Regions from separate parts of the Streptococcus sp. 517s genome, predicted to be linked through region 1. Evidence: predicted binding sites of a transcription regulator. Region 1 holds the regulator's gene; the other holds the start of a gene.
What was found. Region 1 encodes CtsR, which represses protease genes until heat stress. Its sites were predicted from a motif close to TTGGTCAAAAAAGGTCAAANA; they were not measured.

Region 1 (8,271 bases):
CTCGGTTTCGTTGTCTCTTTATTGCCATTAGATGTTTTGAGTTTTGCAATCTCATCAAGAAGACTGTGTTTAGCCTTCAGCACCTCTTCGTTTTTCGCGGCCTGATCGAGTTGCTGAAGCGCCTTTTTTTCCAACTCGCGTAACTGTTTGATTGTGGCATCCTCGTTTGCTTCTTCTTTGTTTAGTTTTTTCTCCTTTATGTTTTCGTCCACTTGTTGATTGACGTAGTTTTGAATTTCTTTTTCAACGTAAGCTTTGTAAGATTTGAATAACTTACCTAGATCAGCAATAACTTCTTGTTTAATCGTTTGGAGCGGTTTATCCGACTCGTTCTTAAAATCATTTACAACTCGCTCTTTGATTTTATTGATTTCGCCTACTAAAGAACTTTTATCCTCTTCAGTGATACCTTTTGTAGTTGCCATATCGCTAATCAATTTCTTTTGATGGTCGAGTTCTTCATTGATTTTTTTGAAAGTATCTTCCAGCTCTCTATAACTATTCTCCAAAGTTTCTAGGTTATCACGGTCATCTTCTCCCTCAATCTCTTTTATCAAGGAATCTTTCCGCTCAGTTGGTAGAGTACCTTTTCTAATTTCTTCTTTTAAACGTTTTTGAATTTCAGCGACCGCACCTGTGTTCTCTTTTGTAGAAGTATCTTGAGACTGTTCCGAGCTCTCCTTAGTCGGAGGAACTACCTTGTTTTCATCTTTCGATTGATTTTCTTTTTCCTTCCTTTCTTGTTCCATATGCTGCTTTTCATGGTGTTCTAGTAAGTCTAGATGAAAATCATTATCTATCGAAAGCAAGCTTCCTGTATCATTCGCCTGTTCGATTTTCTGCTTATATGCTGCTTTTTTATCTGCAGGAAGGTCACTTTCCGCTAGCTCTTTTATTAATTTTTCTTTTGCATCTTTCAAAGTTTCTCTAGCTGGCTCTGTTTTTTTATTATTTTCAGAAGAAGTTTCTTTGTTTTCTCCTGCCTTATCCTTAGATGAAGTTTGTTCAGTGACCTTAGCACTATTTGTGGGTGCACTCGAGCTCATCTCACCAGCATGAGCAACACTCCCCATAAAGAAGCTAGCTACTAGTACACTAGCTACTCCTACACTAAATTTACGAATGGAATAACGCATTCTTCGTTCATGATTTGATTTAAACATATCTATATCCTCCACGATTTTAATTAACTACAGTATATCCTGCCAATATGAATTGTATATGAAATTTGCTATATTATTTTCGCTATCCTTTCATTCTTCCATTAGGAATGATAACTTCTTGCAGTAATTTCTCTTCTTCTGCTATTCTTTGATAAAGAATAACCGCATAGACAGGAAAAATAAAGATAAAAGTTACGTAAGAATGACTCACCAAAGCTAAACCAACTAGCTCAGGGAGAACATTTAAAAAGTAATTGGGATGTTTCACAATTCGAAAGAGAGGATGATCTACATATTTGTGATTATTGACAAGCATAAGCTTTACTGTCCAAATATCTCCCAACAAGTGAATGACCAGCAATAACATCAACATGGAAAAAATAAGCAAAACTAAACCAACCATGCTCATGCCATCAAACCTTGTCTTGTGCACCATTGCTTCAACGAAGCAAGAGAGATAGAAGACAATATGAGCCATCGTTAATCGTTTTGTATTCTCAACTCCAAATTCTTTCCCGCCATTGCTAAGGATTCGTTTTTCATTCTCCATCGAACGTTTTAAAAAAATCAATCGAACGAGGAAGGTTAACAAAATAATCGCTAATACCATACCAGTATCCTTTCTTTTTTCTATATTTAAAATAATATTCTCATGTTAAACCTATGTGAACTTTAGCAAAAAAGAACGGAGAGATTTCCGTTCTTTTGCTTTATACAATTAATCTGCTTGCAAGCAAATTTTAAATTCCATTCCCTGTTCATAAGGGAGAAAACTATAGGACATTTGATAACTTTCTAGGATGTTATTCACGATATAGAGTCCCAAACCAGACCCTTCAGACTTGTCTGTAACAACTTGAGAGTGGTAAAAAATATCAAACAAATGATTCAACTCTTCTTGATTAAGAGGTTGGCAGGTATTTTTGATAGAAAGATAGCCATCTTGCTCGGATAGGATTACGCGCCCATTTTTATCTGAATATTTAATTGCATTACTAATCAGGTTTGTCAAAACCTTATCCAATGCCTTGAGACTCATGATGACCCTAGTAGCATCTGTCAATTGATTTTCAATTTCTATTCCTCTTGAGCGTGCTAATTCCTGATAGCGAGATAAAACATCCGTCAAAACAGTCTGGACTATCAAGGTCTCGCTACACTCTGTCCACTCTTGGAACTTAGAGGACTCCAAAACTTCTTCGAGCAAGTGACTCATTTGATCAATTTGATCGATACTCTTTGCTATATACTTAGGGTGGTCTTTATAATCTCCAACATTGTACTGCATATTCTCTAGAATAATTCGAAGACTGGCTAAAGGGGTTTTCAACTCATGTGACGCTCCACGAACAAAAGAAACTTTCTGCTTTTGCAACCTGATGATCCGTTCATTTCTCCTCTCAGATTCATCAATGACTGTCAGCAAGTTTTCATACACATCATTGATTTGCTTTCCAACTTCCCCAACTTCATCCTTTCGCGTTTCATCAAAGCGAATATCATGATCCAACTCCTGCATCTTACCTGTAACCTTTGAGATATAAAAGAGAGGCTCCAATAAACGTTTCGTATAGAAGTAGGAAAAGAGAAAAGCAAATACAAGCGTTGCTAGAAAGGTATAAGGGAGATAGAGAAGCATAATCCGTGTTGCCTCTTTATAAATATCCACACCTTGAATAAATTGAATGGTTACCTTTTTACCATCAACTGTCGTAATCTGACGGTCAATCGTTACGATATAGTTAGTGGGACTGCCTTCCTTTATTTCCAAGTCATGCACAAGGGAAATTCTCTTGTCCAGTACATCATCTTTCAAATGGGCAGAGATGCGAAGAGACTTCGAATAGGACTCCAGCAAGCTAGGCAGTTCATGAAAATTTTTGCCTTCTAAGTACCTGCTCATAATAGTCGCACTCTCATTAAACTTCTCACCCTCTTGCTGAATGTAATAAAAAGGAAAGGTCAGATAGATCGCAATGTGGATGACCAAAGCAATTGCACCTAAAAGCGAAAAACTTCTTAAAAATGATTTGGTTAATAATTTAGGGTTTTTTATCATAAGCTAATTTTATATCCGGCATTTTTCACTGTTACAATACAATCCAGATCCAACTTCTTACGAAGATTTCGAATGTAAACATCAACTACTCTATCAAGAGGCAAATCTGCAAAATCATTTGAGATAGACTCGAGTATCTGCTCTCTACTCAAGACCTGGTTCTTATGTTGGATCAAACATTTTAAAACCAACAATTCTTTTGGCTTAATTGCAACCTCCTCGTTCTTGACTCGAGCTTGGTAAGATGTGAAATCCACTGTCACATCTTGATAATGCCAAATATCCCCCACAACATAGTAACGCCTAAGCAGGGCTTGAATACGCTTGACTAGGAGCACTAGTGAAAATGGTTTTGTCACATGATCATCAGCATAAAGGTCAAATACCTGCATCTGAGTTTCCTCATCTCCGAGCGCACTTAAGACGATTACAGGAATATCATGATTTCCATTAATTTCTTTTAACACCTCAAATCCACTCCGCTTTGGTAACATCAGATCCAAGACCATCAGATGAATAGGGAACTCATGAAATTTATCCAAAGCCTCCTGCCCATCCTTTGCTAGAATAACATGATAGCCTTCTTCTCTCAAAAAAGCAGCTACCCCCTCTCTAATCATATCCTCATCATCTACAACTAAAATGTTCATCTATTCCCCTTCTTAACCTATCTAAAATTCACTCTTTTGCTAGGTTTACATTATTTTCATTTCATACGCAAAAAAAGAAACAGGGCTCTATTGAAATGGTGGAAATTTCAGGAAACTCTGCTCTTTTTCATTCTATACAAATCTTAATATCTATTCTTATTATAACCAATATTTACATATTGTCAACTTGTTTCCTTTGGTTTCATAAAAATAAATACAAAAAAATCAGGATTGCTCCTGATTCTCCATTTTTAAGCAATATCAAATTTTAGTTGGCCAGCTTTGACACCGATTTTGAGAGTTTTGCCTGCTACCAGTTCTCCCTTGAGAAGGAGTTCTGCCAACTTGTCTTCCACTTCTGTTTGCAGGGTTCTGCGAAGTGGGCGAGCTCCCATTTCTGGATCATAACCTTGGCTTGCTAGTAACTTCAACGCTGAAGCTTGCAGTTTCAAGTCGATGCCTTTCTCTGCTAGGCTAGCAATCAATGGTTTAACCATAATCTTAACGATTTCCTGCATGTGTTCGCTATCCAAGCTGTGGAAGACCACCTTTTCATCAATACGGTTGATAAACTCTGGTCGATAAGTTTTTTTCAACTCTTCAAAGATGCGTTTTTCCATATTTTCCTGGTCAAAACGAATATCTTTGGCTCCAAAGCCGACCGTCTTGTCATCACGAAGGGCTGTCGCACCAAGGTTTGACGTCATGATGATAATGGTGTTTGAGAAGTCAACCTTGCGTCCCTTGCTATCTGTCAAGACACCGTCGTCCAAAACCTGCAAGAGAACATTAAAGATATCTGGGTGGGCCTTCTCTACCTCATCAAAGAGGAGAACGGAGTAAGGTTTGTTGCGAACCTTCTCAGTCAACTCCCCACCTTCTTCGTAGCCCACATAGCCCGGAGGAGCTCCATTGAGACGGCTAGCTGCGAATTTCTCCATATACTCACTCATATCAAAGCGGATAAGGGCTGATTCGTCATCAAAGAGGACTTCTGCCAGAGCCTTTGCCAATTCGGTCTTACCGACTCCTGTCGGCCCTAGGAACATAAAGGAACCAATCGGACGCTTGTGACTACGAATTCCTGACTGGTTGCGGCGAATCGCACGACTAATACTTGAAACAGCTTGATCTTGACCGATGACACGTTTGTGTAGTTCAGCTTCAAGATTTAGATACTTCTTAGCATCAGTCTGAGTCAGTTTTTGAACTGGAATCCCTGATAAACGACTCAAAGTCGTCAAAATTTCAGATTCTGTTACCAAGTCTTTATAGACAGGGACTTCCTGCTCTTTTGCTATTAACTGGGCAGCTTGTTTCCACTTGCCATCCATCAAGGCCTTGTCAGCTGGACTCAAGCCGGATTCGTCTGCTTTCACATGCTTGGATTTGTTTTGCACTGTTGCTGCCGCTTCATCTAAAAGGTCGATAGCAGAGTCTGGTAAGTGACGACTGGTCAAGTAACGATGCGCCATCTTGACAGCTGTTTCAACAGCTTCATCTGTGATTTGCACACGATGGTGTTTCTCATAGGTAGCCTTCAAACCTTGCAAAATAGTCATACTGTCAGCTAGACTTGGCTCTTCAATCGTCACTTTTGCAAAACGACGAGAAAGAGCTGCGTCTTTTTCAATGTGTTTTTGGTATTCTTCCTGAGTGGTTGCACCAACTGTTCTCAAAGTTCCACGAGCCAAGGCTGGCTTCAAGATATTGGCCGCATCCAGAGTCGAGTCAATACCGCTACCAGAACCCATGATGGTGTGAAGTTCATCGATAAAGAGGATCACTTTGCCGTCTTCCTCGATATCCTTGATGATGTTGTTCATGCGCTCTTCAAAGTCACCACGGAAACGTGTTCCTGCAACGACATTCATCAAATCAAGCTCTAGAACGCGCATCTTTGCCATTTCAGCTGGTACATTCCCACTAGCAATACGCTGGGCAAGCCCAAGTGCCAGAGCTGTTTTCCCGACACCCGCATCTCCAACCAAGACAGGATTGTTCTTGGTCTTCCGACTCAAAATCTGAATCATACGCGAAATTTCCTTGTCACGACCGATAACTGGCTCTAACTTGCCAGAGCGCGCTTGCTCCGTCAGGTCATGCGTGTAATCCTCTAGACCACCACTTTGAGCTTGAGGCATGCCCATCATATTGGCCATGGAATTTTGCTTGTCAGTTACTGTGCGATGACGTTGACGCAAAGCCTTGAGATCTTCTCTTGTCCATCCTGCACGTTCTTCTAGATTGCGACGAAGAGCAGCAATTCTGATCTGATCTCTCTGGTCTTCATAAGAAAAGCCTGCTCTCTCCAAGATGCGAGTTGCCAAGGCATTGCCGTCATGCAAGATCGCATAGAGGACATGTTCTGTCCCTAGCACCTTTGCGTGGACCACTGAGGCTACATACTCTGCTTCTGCAAAGAGGACCTCCAAACGATGGGAAAAGGGCAATTCCGTAAAGGTTTCGTCTTGGCTATAGTCCGTTTCAGTCAGTTCCAACGCAACCTCTTCTAAACGGTCCATTTCATAAGGATAATCATTTAGAGTCGCACCTGCCACACTGTAACTGTGATTGGACATGGCAATCAATAAATGCCAAGACTCTAGATAACGAGCTCCAAAATGGCTCGCAACCATGTAGGCACTCTCGATACATTCATTCAATGCTTTTGAATAGTTCATATTACTTCTCTTTTCTATCTACCTCTTGTAATAGCTGTCGGAGCATATTGGCACGGACAACTGAGGATTCTTCTCCTAGGACACGATCTGTTGCTACTGAAGTCAGCAAGGTCATTTCCTGCTTGGTCATCAAGTCCTGCTCCACCAAAAGCTGGAGAATATCCTCATAAATCTCCTGACTAACTCGCTCACCAATCGAGTAAAGCAAATCGCGGAGCATCTCATGATGACTGGAAAATTCAATCCGCCCTATTCGAATGTAGCCTCCGCCACCACGCTTGCTCTCAACCAAGTAACCTCTGCTTTCCGTAAAGCGGGTCTTGATGACATAGTTGATCTGGCTCGGTACAACCTGAAAGGTATCTGCTAACTGGCTCCGTTGCAATTCCACGATACCAGATTGGTCTAAAATAGCCTTGATATAGGCTTCGATATGATCTGATGTATTTTTAAATCTCATAGTAAATCAAACTCCTTCTTTGAACCTTGACTATCTTTGACTATACTATCATTTAACACTCTATAAGTCAAATTTTTAAAGCTCAGCCCTTGAAAATACTGACTTTCTTTAAAAACATTTAGGCATTAAATCGCCTTAGTTTTTCTTGAAAGTCCCTAAAAAAGTCCACAAAAAGAGCCCTGAAAAGGGCGTAATATTGACGAGTTCAGCAGGCAAGAAACTAGCACGGTCAGACGTGCTTTTTATCTACAAAAAATGGTAGGCATCCTCGTACTAATGGGTACTCAAAAACCTACCACTTACTTAAGTTATAGTATATTTTGACTATTATTCAATTTTCCTAAACACAAAAATTAATGAGTTTAAGAGAAAGATGACTTGATACCAGTTATAGTATAGGATCTTTTTTACTTTAGATACTTACTCATACATGTTCCATTACCTTTATTGGCTTTAAAAACATCATTTTCTCTAGTTCTTCTATCAGTAACAACAAGGTGAAGTGGATCTAATAAAAAAACTAGATATTTTTCTCCTTCCAAAATTACAAATACCCTAAATGATGTTGACTTATCTAACTCGTTAGTCCTAAGTTTAATCTTATTTATGTTTGTTATTGAAAATTCTCTAGTTAAATATAGTTTGAAAATTCTCTCTAGACGCAACTGAGCTGTTTCAGTTAGAGAAAAATAGTCAGTCTCATCCATGTCATGTTCATTTAATTTTTTTAAATCTGGCCAAAATAAATTTATATTATTTACAAAATTTTGAACAACATCTTCTTTTAGAAAATTAGTAAATTGATCTTCTGGATATAGTTTATATTTTGAATGTTTCGACTTTATTACGTCACTTGAATACAGTTCAAATTCTCTAGGTTTTTCAGGCTTTAAAGGATCGCTTTCAATGCTATTTTCTGGCTCTATATTTGTTTTCTTACTACTCTTACTTTGAATTGGATTACTATCAAGCAGATTGGATAATTTCTTTGTACTCATTTGCAATATCTTCCATAGAAATAGGAGTAGAATTTCCTTTTTCTATTGCTTCCTTCCAGCTTCTATCTTCGTGGCTTCTATCAACAAGTGCAAAGTCAGATTTTTTCACTATCATGCTTCCAACATCATTTATAAAATTATTAATTTCTATGTCAATAGGTCCATCTCCAAAATCATATTCCTTAGCGTGATACTCACCGTTTTTATTTTTTTGATAAACATCTCTAATAACGGGCCCATATGTCCATGCTTCAAAA
Region 2 (8,271 bases), 550 kb from region 1:
TGTTGGAAATGAGGATTTCATAGTGAAGCGGGGCTTGTGTGAAAACCACATCTGTATTTCCGGCCGAATAGACCTCGACAAGAGTTGCGTCAGTACTTTCTAATTGGCTTTTAACAAGTTGCGAGTGTGAATTAGTCGTGTTGATAAGCTTCATAACAGTTCCTCCGATTTTCTAACTCTATTATAGCACTTTTTGGATAAAATCGTGTATTTTAGCCAATTCCATGCTGGATTTTCCAAGCTTCAATTCCCCATTTATGGCTACCACGTTTGAGTTTTTCAATTGCCTCATTAATAGGAAACCAAGCAATATGATTAAAATCTTCTAAGGGGTTTTGTACTTCTTGGAAAGAAATAGCTTCGTAGAGATAAGCTGGATTGTAGTAGTAGGTATCACGGTGGCGAGAGTAGAAATACTCATCAGCTTGTCCATAATAGGTTCCAATCTCAGCTGTAAAGCCAAGTTCTTCGATTAGTTCTCTCTTCAGTGCTTCTTGATGATCTTCGCCTGCTTCAATCTCTCCACCTGGCAAGAACCAAGCCCCATTGGGAGCTTGGACTAAGACAATTTGTTTTTTCTCCGCATCCGGAATAACTGCGTACACACCATAGCGGGACTGGTAGGTCACATTCTCTTTTTTTTCACCAAAAGTTGGGTTTGCCATTGCATTTTCCTCATTCTCTAGTATCTTTATTATTATCATAATGGACGAGGGGCTAGCTGTCAAGAATAAACCAACGAACTTGTGCAGAAATAGCTAGTTTGTCTTGATTAGTATTTGTCTAGTCAAACTTTCCAACCCTAGCACTATAACTGGTATAATAAAAGAGAGGTGATTTTATGGCAGAATCAAGACTATTTCGTATCCTATACCTACTTTTAGAAAAAGGCAGTACAACGGCTCCTGAATTAGCCCGATTATTTGAAGTATCTGTACGAACGATTTATCGCGATATTGAGCGGTTGAGTATGGCGGGAATCCCTCTATATTCAGTACCTGGAAAGGCGGGCGGAATCTTTTTAATGAAAGACTTTGTTCTGGATCGTACTCTCGTATCGGAGGATGAAAAATTAGAACTTCTGTCATCTTTGCAAGGGCTTCAAGCCCTGACCAATGATAGGCAAGACCTGTTGCTTGAAAAATTGGAATCTATTTTTCAAGTTTCTACCAGCCCTTGGATAGAGGTAGACTTGACTGACTGGAGAAAGCGAGAAGGTCAAAAAGAATTATTTGATAACATCAAACAAGCTATTCTAGAGAAGAGGCGACTGGTGGTCACTTATCTGGGTGGGAGTGGTCAGAAAACGGTTCGTACAGTTGAACCTTTTAAACTCATATTTAAAAAGAGAGATTGGTATCTTCATGCCTACTGTTGTTTGAAAGAAGAGTGGCGTTTTTTCAAATTATCCAGAATTAGGAACTATCACCTAACAACTGAAACTGTGAAGCAGAAAAATGTGGAGGATTGGGTTGATGGTTCAGATCAAGTGGCACATCAAATCGAAGTTTCCTTGAAGTTTAGTCCCAAGCTTGCTTTCCGGGTTGATGAAGATTTTTCAGAAGATGCGATTAGCTTGGGGAAAGATGGCTACTACTATGTCAAGACAGTCTTACCAGAGCACGAAAGCATGTATACTTACCTCCTGTCTTATTTAGATGGAGTGGAAATACTCGAACCCGATTATGTGAAGAAGGAACTACTTTCTAGAGTAGAAAAAATCCAAAAACTTTACAAACCTTGACAAAAGATGTCAGGGTTTTGGTGTTATACTAGAGACAGAAAGGAGAAGAACCAAATGAAATACGAATGGAGAAAAGAAGCAAAAGCTCTTTATCAAGTGAAGGCTAGGCCCAGCATCTTGCAGGTGCCAGGTCAATCCTATATCGTGATTGATGGTAAAGGCGATCCAAATCAAGAAGATTTTTCAGAACGAGTAGGGGCCTTATATGCCTTAGCCTATGCGATAAAGATGAAGTATAAAAAAGCTCCTCTGGATGAGGTTTACACTGATTTTACTGTCTTTCCTTTAGAAGGGGTATGGAAAAAGGAGAAGAAAGGAGAGCTGGTAAAAAGTGAGCTTTCTTATAGCATTATGATTGGGCAACCCGATTTTATTACGAGAGAACTATTTGAGGAAGCTCTGGAAGAGGTCAAAATCAAGAAGCCAAATCCTCTCTATGAGGCTGTTCGTTTTGAAAAGATAGAAGAAGGCCAAAGCCTTGCTATGATTCATGTAGGACCTTTTGATACTGAAAATGAGACTTTTGCAGAGATGGAGCATTTTTGTCAACTTCATAAGCTCAAAAGAACTTCGGAAGTCCACCGAGAAATTTATCTCAATAACCTTCATCGAACGGAGCCAAGCAAATTAAAAACAATTCTTCGCTATCAAGTTCAAGAAGAGAATTAAAAAAGAACAGGAAACAAGATTTCCTGTTCTTTTTTATGAGTTCTAATCTTCTCTTTCAGAAGTATTCTCTTTGATTTTTTCAGTTTTTTTGGCAGATTTGATTTGAATCTTACCATTGCTTGTCATAACTGCTTTGAGGTCTTTTTCACTTGGATTTTCAAGGTAGAAGTCAGTGATGGCATCCTCAATATGGTCTTGAATGGTACGGCGGAGTGGGCGTGCCCCCATTTTTGGATCATAACCTAAGTCAACCAATTTTTCCTTGACCTTGTCTGTCACATCGAGGTGGATATTGTTGCTGGAGAGGCGTTTGTTGACATCCGCTAGCATGAGTTCGACGATTTGGAGAAGGTTGTCCTTGCTGAGAGCTTTGAACTCGATGATGCCGTCAAAACGGTTCATAAACTCTGGGCTAAAGAAGTTACCGAGTTCGCCGAGAACAGAGTTGGTACGTCCTTCACGAGCAGCTCCAAAACCAACGCTGGCTTCGGCCTTACCGGTACCCGCATTTGAGGTCATGATAATGATAGCATCCTTAAAGCTAACTGTGCGTCCTTGCCCATCAGTCAAACGACCATCGTCCAAGACTTGAAGGAACATGTGCATCACATCTGGGTGGGCTTTTTCAACTTCATCGAGAAGGATGAGTGAGTAAGGATTGCGACGAACCTTTTCAGTCAGTTGACCAGCTTCATCATAGCCTACATAGCCTGGAGGAGCACCGACTAATTTAGCCACACTGTGTTTTTCCATGTATTCACTCATATCAAAGCGAATCATGCTGTCAGCAGAACCAAAGAGCTCAATGGCTAGTTGTTTGGAAAGTTCTGTCTTACCGACACCAGTTGGTCCGACAAAGAGGAAACTTCCGATTGGGCGGTTGGGAGTACCAAGTCCAACACGATTACGACGGATGGCTTTGGCAATCTTATCGACAGCTTCATCTTGACCAATGACATGAGCTTTGAGGTCGTCTGCTAGATGGATAAGCTGAGACTGTTCTTTTTCTTTGAGTTCTCCAACAGGAATATTGGTTTTCTGCTCAATGATATGTTCAATGGTTTTCTCGCTGATAATTGGAGTATCCTGATCGGTCACCTTGTTCTTTTGCATTTCTTTGTACTTGGCAATCTGATCGCGGAAATAAGCAGCCTTTTCAAAGTCTTCCTCTCGTGTAGCCTGAGCTTTGAGATTCTCAGCCTCAATCAAACGCTGATCAATCACTTTAGGATCAACAAAGTTCAGTGTCAGATTCATCTTTGAACCAGCTTCGTCTAAAAGGTCAATAGCTTTGTCAGGCAAGAAGCGGTCTTGGATGTAGCGGTTGGAAAGATTGGCAGCAGCTTCGATAGCAGCGTCTGTGTACTTGACATGATGGTAGTCTTCGTATTTTTTTTGAACCCCTTTGAGGATGGTAATGGTTTCTTCGACAGTTGGTTCATCTACCTTGACAGGCTGCATACGGCGCTCTAGAGCAGCATCTTTTTCAATGATACGGTATTCATTGAGAGTAGTGGCACCGACCAGTTGCAATTCACCACGGGCAAGGGCAGGTTTGAGGATATTGCCTGCATCCATATTGCCATCACCTGCTGATCCTGCGCCAACAATTTCATGGATTTCATCGATAAAGAGGATGATGTCCTCTCGTTTGCGGATTTCTTCCATGAGTTTTTGCATACGTTCTTCAAATTGGCCTCGAATACCTGTTCCTTGAACTAGACTAACCACATCCAAACGGATAACTTGCTTGCCTTGGAGTTTATGGGGAACATCGCCATCGACAATCTTCTGAGCTAAACCTTCGACAACGGCTGTTTTACCAACACCAGGTTCTCCGATAAGGACAGGGTTGTTCTTGGTTCGACGGTTGAGGATTTCGATAACGCGGATAATCTCCTCATCTCGACCGATAACAGGGTCAATATCTCCCCGACGAGCAATCTCAGTTACGTTGATACCATATTCCTCTAGGAGTCCTCTTTCTTGGCTAGGAGGTGTTTGAAGTGGACCACGGTTTTGAGGCCCATAACCCCCATTTCCACCGTGACCATCACCTGATTGAGTGGGAGGAATGTTATTAGAAGAAGGTCTGAAATTGTTCAAATCATTGAAAAAGTCGCCAAATGGATCAAAGTCATGATTGTTTAAGTCAGTCATTCCTTTAAAGAGGGTATTATTTGGATCTGTTTTGATAATTTTATAGCAGTTTTGACAGAGATCAATTTGCTTTTGCTGTCCATTGATATTGGTATACAGATGAATTGTTGAGTCGTTAATTTTACAGTTTTGACAGAGCATACATCTACCTCATTTCATTCTTATTCTTGGTCTAAGAAAAAGGTCAAGAATAGTCAAAGTTTTATACTCTCATTATAGCATGATTAAGGTGTAAAGCAAGTAAAAAGATTGGGAAGTGGTCGTTTTTAAAAGAAGGATTTATGGAGAATCAAGCGACATTGAAGGTAAGAAAAAATCCCATTTGTGGTGACAAAAAGGATTCTCATTCATCGGGCCTTACTGCCCGTTGTTTTTATATTAGTAAAGAAGTTCGTAGATCTCCATTGCAATCAAATCAATGCTATCAAAGGTATAAGTTTCACGAGCTTCTACATCGCGAAGGGTGAAGAGTGATCCGTTTTCTTCGTCATGGCTGTATGCAACTTCTGCGACAACAACACCTTCACGTTCAAAATTACGTTTTAGATTTCCACCATCTTTTGTCATTGCTTCTAGGCGGTTAATGATTCTAACCAAATGTGATTCCATTTTGATTCTCCTCCATTTCTTATCGTTTCTATTTTACCATAAACAAGAGGTAGTTGACTAGAAAAAAACTGTGATTTCTCTCTATTTCTCCATTCTATCAAGTTAGTTGTTAAAATTAGAGAAAAAGGATTGCATTTTAATTCAATTCATGTTATAATCATACAATCCAATACATAGAAAGTTGATTGAATATGAATTTTTCTTTTTTACCAAAGTATTTACCATATTTTAACTATGGTGCTCTGATTACCGTATTGATTTCCATCTTTGTTGTCTGCTTAGGGACCATTATAGGTGTGTTACTGGCCTTTGCCCAACGTTCACGCTTTAAACCGCTCGTTTGGTTTGCAAATGTGTATGTTTGGATCTTCCGTGGAACTCCGATGATGGTTCAGATTATGATTGCCTTTGCTCTTATGCATATCAATGCTCCAACTATTCAAGTGGGAATTTTAGGAGTTGATCTTTCTCGTTTGATTCCTGGTATTCTGATTATTTCTATGAACAGTGGTGCTTACGTTTCAGAAACTGTTCGTGCGGGGATCAATGCCGTTCCTAAAGGGCAATTAGAGGCCGCATATTCTCTAGGTATTCGTCCGAAAAATGCCATGCGTTATGTCATTTTGCCACAAGCTATCAAAAATATTCTTCCAGCTCTGGGAAATGAATTTATCACCATTATCAAGGATAGTTCCCTCTTGTCTGCGATTGGGGTGATGGAGTTGTGGAATGGTGCAACGACAGTAGCAACAACAACTTATTTACCATTGACTCCCCTTTTATTTGCAGCCTTTTACTATTTGATTATGACCTCTGTTTTGACAGTGGCGTTGAAAGCATTTGAAAAACATATTGGACAAGGAGACAAGAAATAATGACAGAAACCTTGATTAAAATTGAAGAACTACATAAGTCTTTTGGGAAAAATGAAGTTTTAAAAGGCATCAATCTTGAGATTAAACGTGGAGAAGTTGTGGTCATTATCGGTCCGTCAGGGAGCGGGAAATCAACTCTCCTTCGTTCGATGAATCTCCTTGAAGAAGCAAGTAAAGGTAAGGTTATCTTTGAAGGAGTTGATATCACAGATAAGAAAAATGACCTTTTTGCTATGCGTGAAAAGATGGGTATGGTATTCCAACAATTCAACCTCTTTCCCAATATGACAGTGATGGAAAATATCACTTTGTCACCAATTAAAACCAAAGGTGAAAGCAAGGAAGTTGCGGAGAAAAGAGCACAGGAACTGTTAGAAAAAGTTGGCTTGCCAGATAAGGCAACGGCCTATCCACAGAGTTTGTCAGGTGGTCAGCAACAACGGATTGCCATTGCACGTGGACTTGCTATGGAACCAGATGTTTTGCTTTTTGATGAGCCGACTTCAGCCCTAGACCCTGAGATGGTTGGAGAAGTCCTAGCTGTTATGCAAGACCTCGCTAAATCAGGGATGACTATGGTGATTGTGACTCATGAAATGGGCTTTGCGCGTGAGGTAGCAGACCGTGTTATCTTTATGGCGGATGGAGTTGTTGTCGAAGATGGAACACCAGAGGAGATTTTCGATCAAACAAAAGAACAACGGACCAAGGAATTTTTGAGTAAGGTTTTGTAAGACCTCATTTTTAGAAGAAATGGAGTAGGCATTATGTCTTCCAGTAAAGAATATTTAGATTTTATTCTCGAACAGCTATCGGAGTTAGAGGAGATAAGTTATCGTCCTATGATGGGAGAGTATATCCTTTATTATCGTGGGAAGATTATTGGGGGAATCTATGATAATCGTCTGTTACTGAAGCCTGTGAAGGTAGTCATGGATCAACTGGGACAGACTAGGCTTGAACGTCCTTATGAAGGAGCTAAGGAGATGATTTTGATAGAAGATATTGAAGATAAGTCATTTCTAACGAGATTAATTAAGGATATGTATGAAGTCTTACCGTCTCCAAAAGTCAAAAAGAAAGCATGACAAATTTACCTAGTATAAATAGGCATAAAAGCTCGATACGAGCTTTTTCTTATAGTTTCAGACTATAAGGTCTATTAGTCAAGAAATGTTAGAATGACAAGGTGTTTTTTGTTATAATAGAAGATATTTGATAGAAAAGAGAAGAGATATGGCTCAGATTATCGATGGGAAGGCTCTTGCAGCTAAGTTACAAGGACAGTTGGCTGAAAAGACGGCCAAACTAAAAGAAGAAACAGGTCTAGTTCCAGGATTGGTAGTGATTTTGGTGGGAGACAATCCTGCCAGCCAAGTCTACGTTCGCAATAAGGAACGGTCAGCTCTCGCTGCTGGCTTCCGTAGTGAAGTAGTGCGAGTTCCAGAGACCATTACCCAAGCGGAATTATTAGACTTGATTGCCAAATACAATCAAGATCCAGCTTGGCATGGGATTTTGGTCCAGTTACCTTTGCCAAAACATATCGATGAAGAGGCAGTTTTATTAGCCATTGACCCCGAAAAAGACGTGGATGGTTTCCATCCCCTAAACATGGGTCGCCTCTGGTCTGGTCATCCAGTTATGATTCCTTCAACACCTGCAGGAATTATGGAGATGTTTCATGAATATGGGATTGATCTAGAAGGTAAAAATGCGGTTGTTATCGGTCGCTCAAATATCGTTGGGAAACCAATGGCTCAGCTTCTTTTAGCCAAGAATGCGACTGTGACTTTGACTCACTCACGCACCCATCATCTTGCCAAGGTGACTGCTAAGGCAGATATTCTTGTGGTTGCAATCGGTCGCGCTAAGTTTGTGACTGCTGACTTTGTCAAACCGGGAGCGGTTGTCATTGACGTTGGGATGAACCGAGATGAAAATGGCAAGCTTTGTGGAGATGTTGATTATGATGCGGTTGCACCACTTGCTAGTCACATCACACCTGTACCTGGTGGAGTTGGACCTATGACTATTACCATGCTAATGGAGCAAACCTATCAGGCAGCGCTTCGAACACTGAACGAGGACTAGGAAGATGAAATTCGTATTTGACCTGGATGGAACGCTATCTTTTGACTACATGACCATTGATGAGGAGATTCAGCAGGTTCTTTTAAAGGCTGAAGATTATGGGCATGAGCTTGTGTTTGC

Region 2: ACVX3R_RS06380 (ATP-dependent Clp protease ATP-binding subunit) is a predicted target of CtsR. The motif match lies at 4,754-4,774, and genes of this name have one in related genera.

The regions. Positions count from the first base shown of each region.
Region 1 is NZ_CM136847.1:1,786,266-1,794,536, forward strand. Features, by position in the region: gene ACVX3R_RS08885 (GAG-binding domain-containing protein) at 1-1,163, opposite strand, end outside; gene ACVX3R_RS08890 (isoprenylcysteine carboxyl methyltransferase family protein) at 1,246-1,773, opposite strand; gene bgrS (sensor histidine kinase BgrS) at 1,882-3,222, opposite strand; gene bgrR (response regulator transcription factor BgrR) at 3,219-3,872, opposite strand; gene ACVX3R_RS08905 (ATP-dependent Clp protease ATP-binding subunit) at 4,124-6,556, opposite strand; gene ACVX3R_RS08910 (CtsR family transcriptional regulator) at 6,558-7,016, opposite strand; gene ACVX3R_RS08915 (hypothetical protein) at 7,424-8,014, opposite strand; gene ACVX3R_RS08920 (Panacea domain-containing protein) at 7,983-8,271, opposite strand, start outside.
Region 2 is NZ_CM136847.1:1,239,841-1,248,111, reverse strand. Features, by position in the region: gene ACVX3R_RS06400 (DUF1827 family protein) at 1-154, opposite strand, end outside; gene ACVX3R_RS06395 (NUDIX hydrolase) at 213-665, opposite strand; gene ACVX3R_RS06390 (helix-turn-helix transcriptional regulator) at 842-1,744, shown strand; gene ACVX3R_RS06385 (GyrI-like domain-containing protein) at 1,799-2,413, shown strand; gene ACVX3R_RS06380 (ATP-dependent Clp protease ATP-binding subunit) at 2,456-4,714, opposite strand; gene ACVX3R_RS06375 (DUF1797 family protein) at 4,952-5,182, opposite strand; gene ACVX3R_RS06370 (amino acid ABC transporter permease) at 5,374-6,057, shown strand; gene ACVX3R_RS06365 (amino acid ABC transporter ATP-binding protein) at 6,057-6,791, shown strand; gene ACVX3R_RS06360 (TfoX/Sxy family protein) at 6,825-7,145, shown strand; gene ACVX3R_RS06355 (bifunctional methylenetetrahydrofolate dehydrogenase/methenyltetrahydrofolate cyclohydrolase) at 7,294-8,151, shown strand; gene ACVX3R_RS06350 (HAD hydrolase family protein) at 8,156-8,271, shown strand, end outside.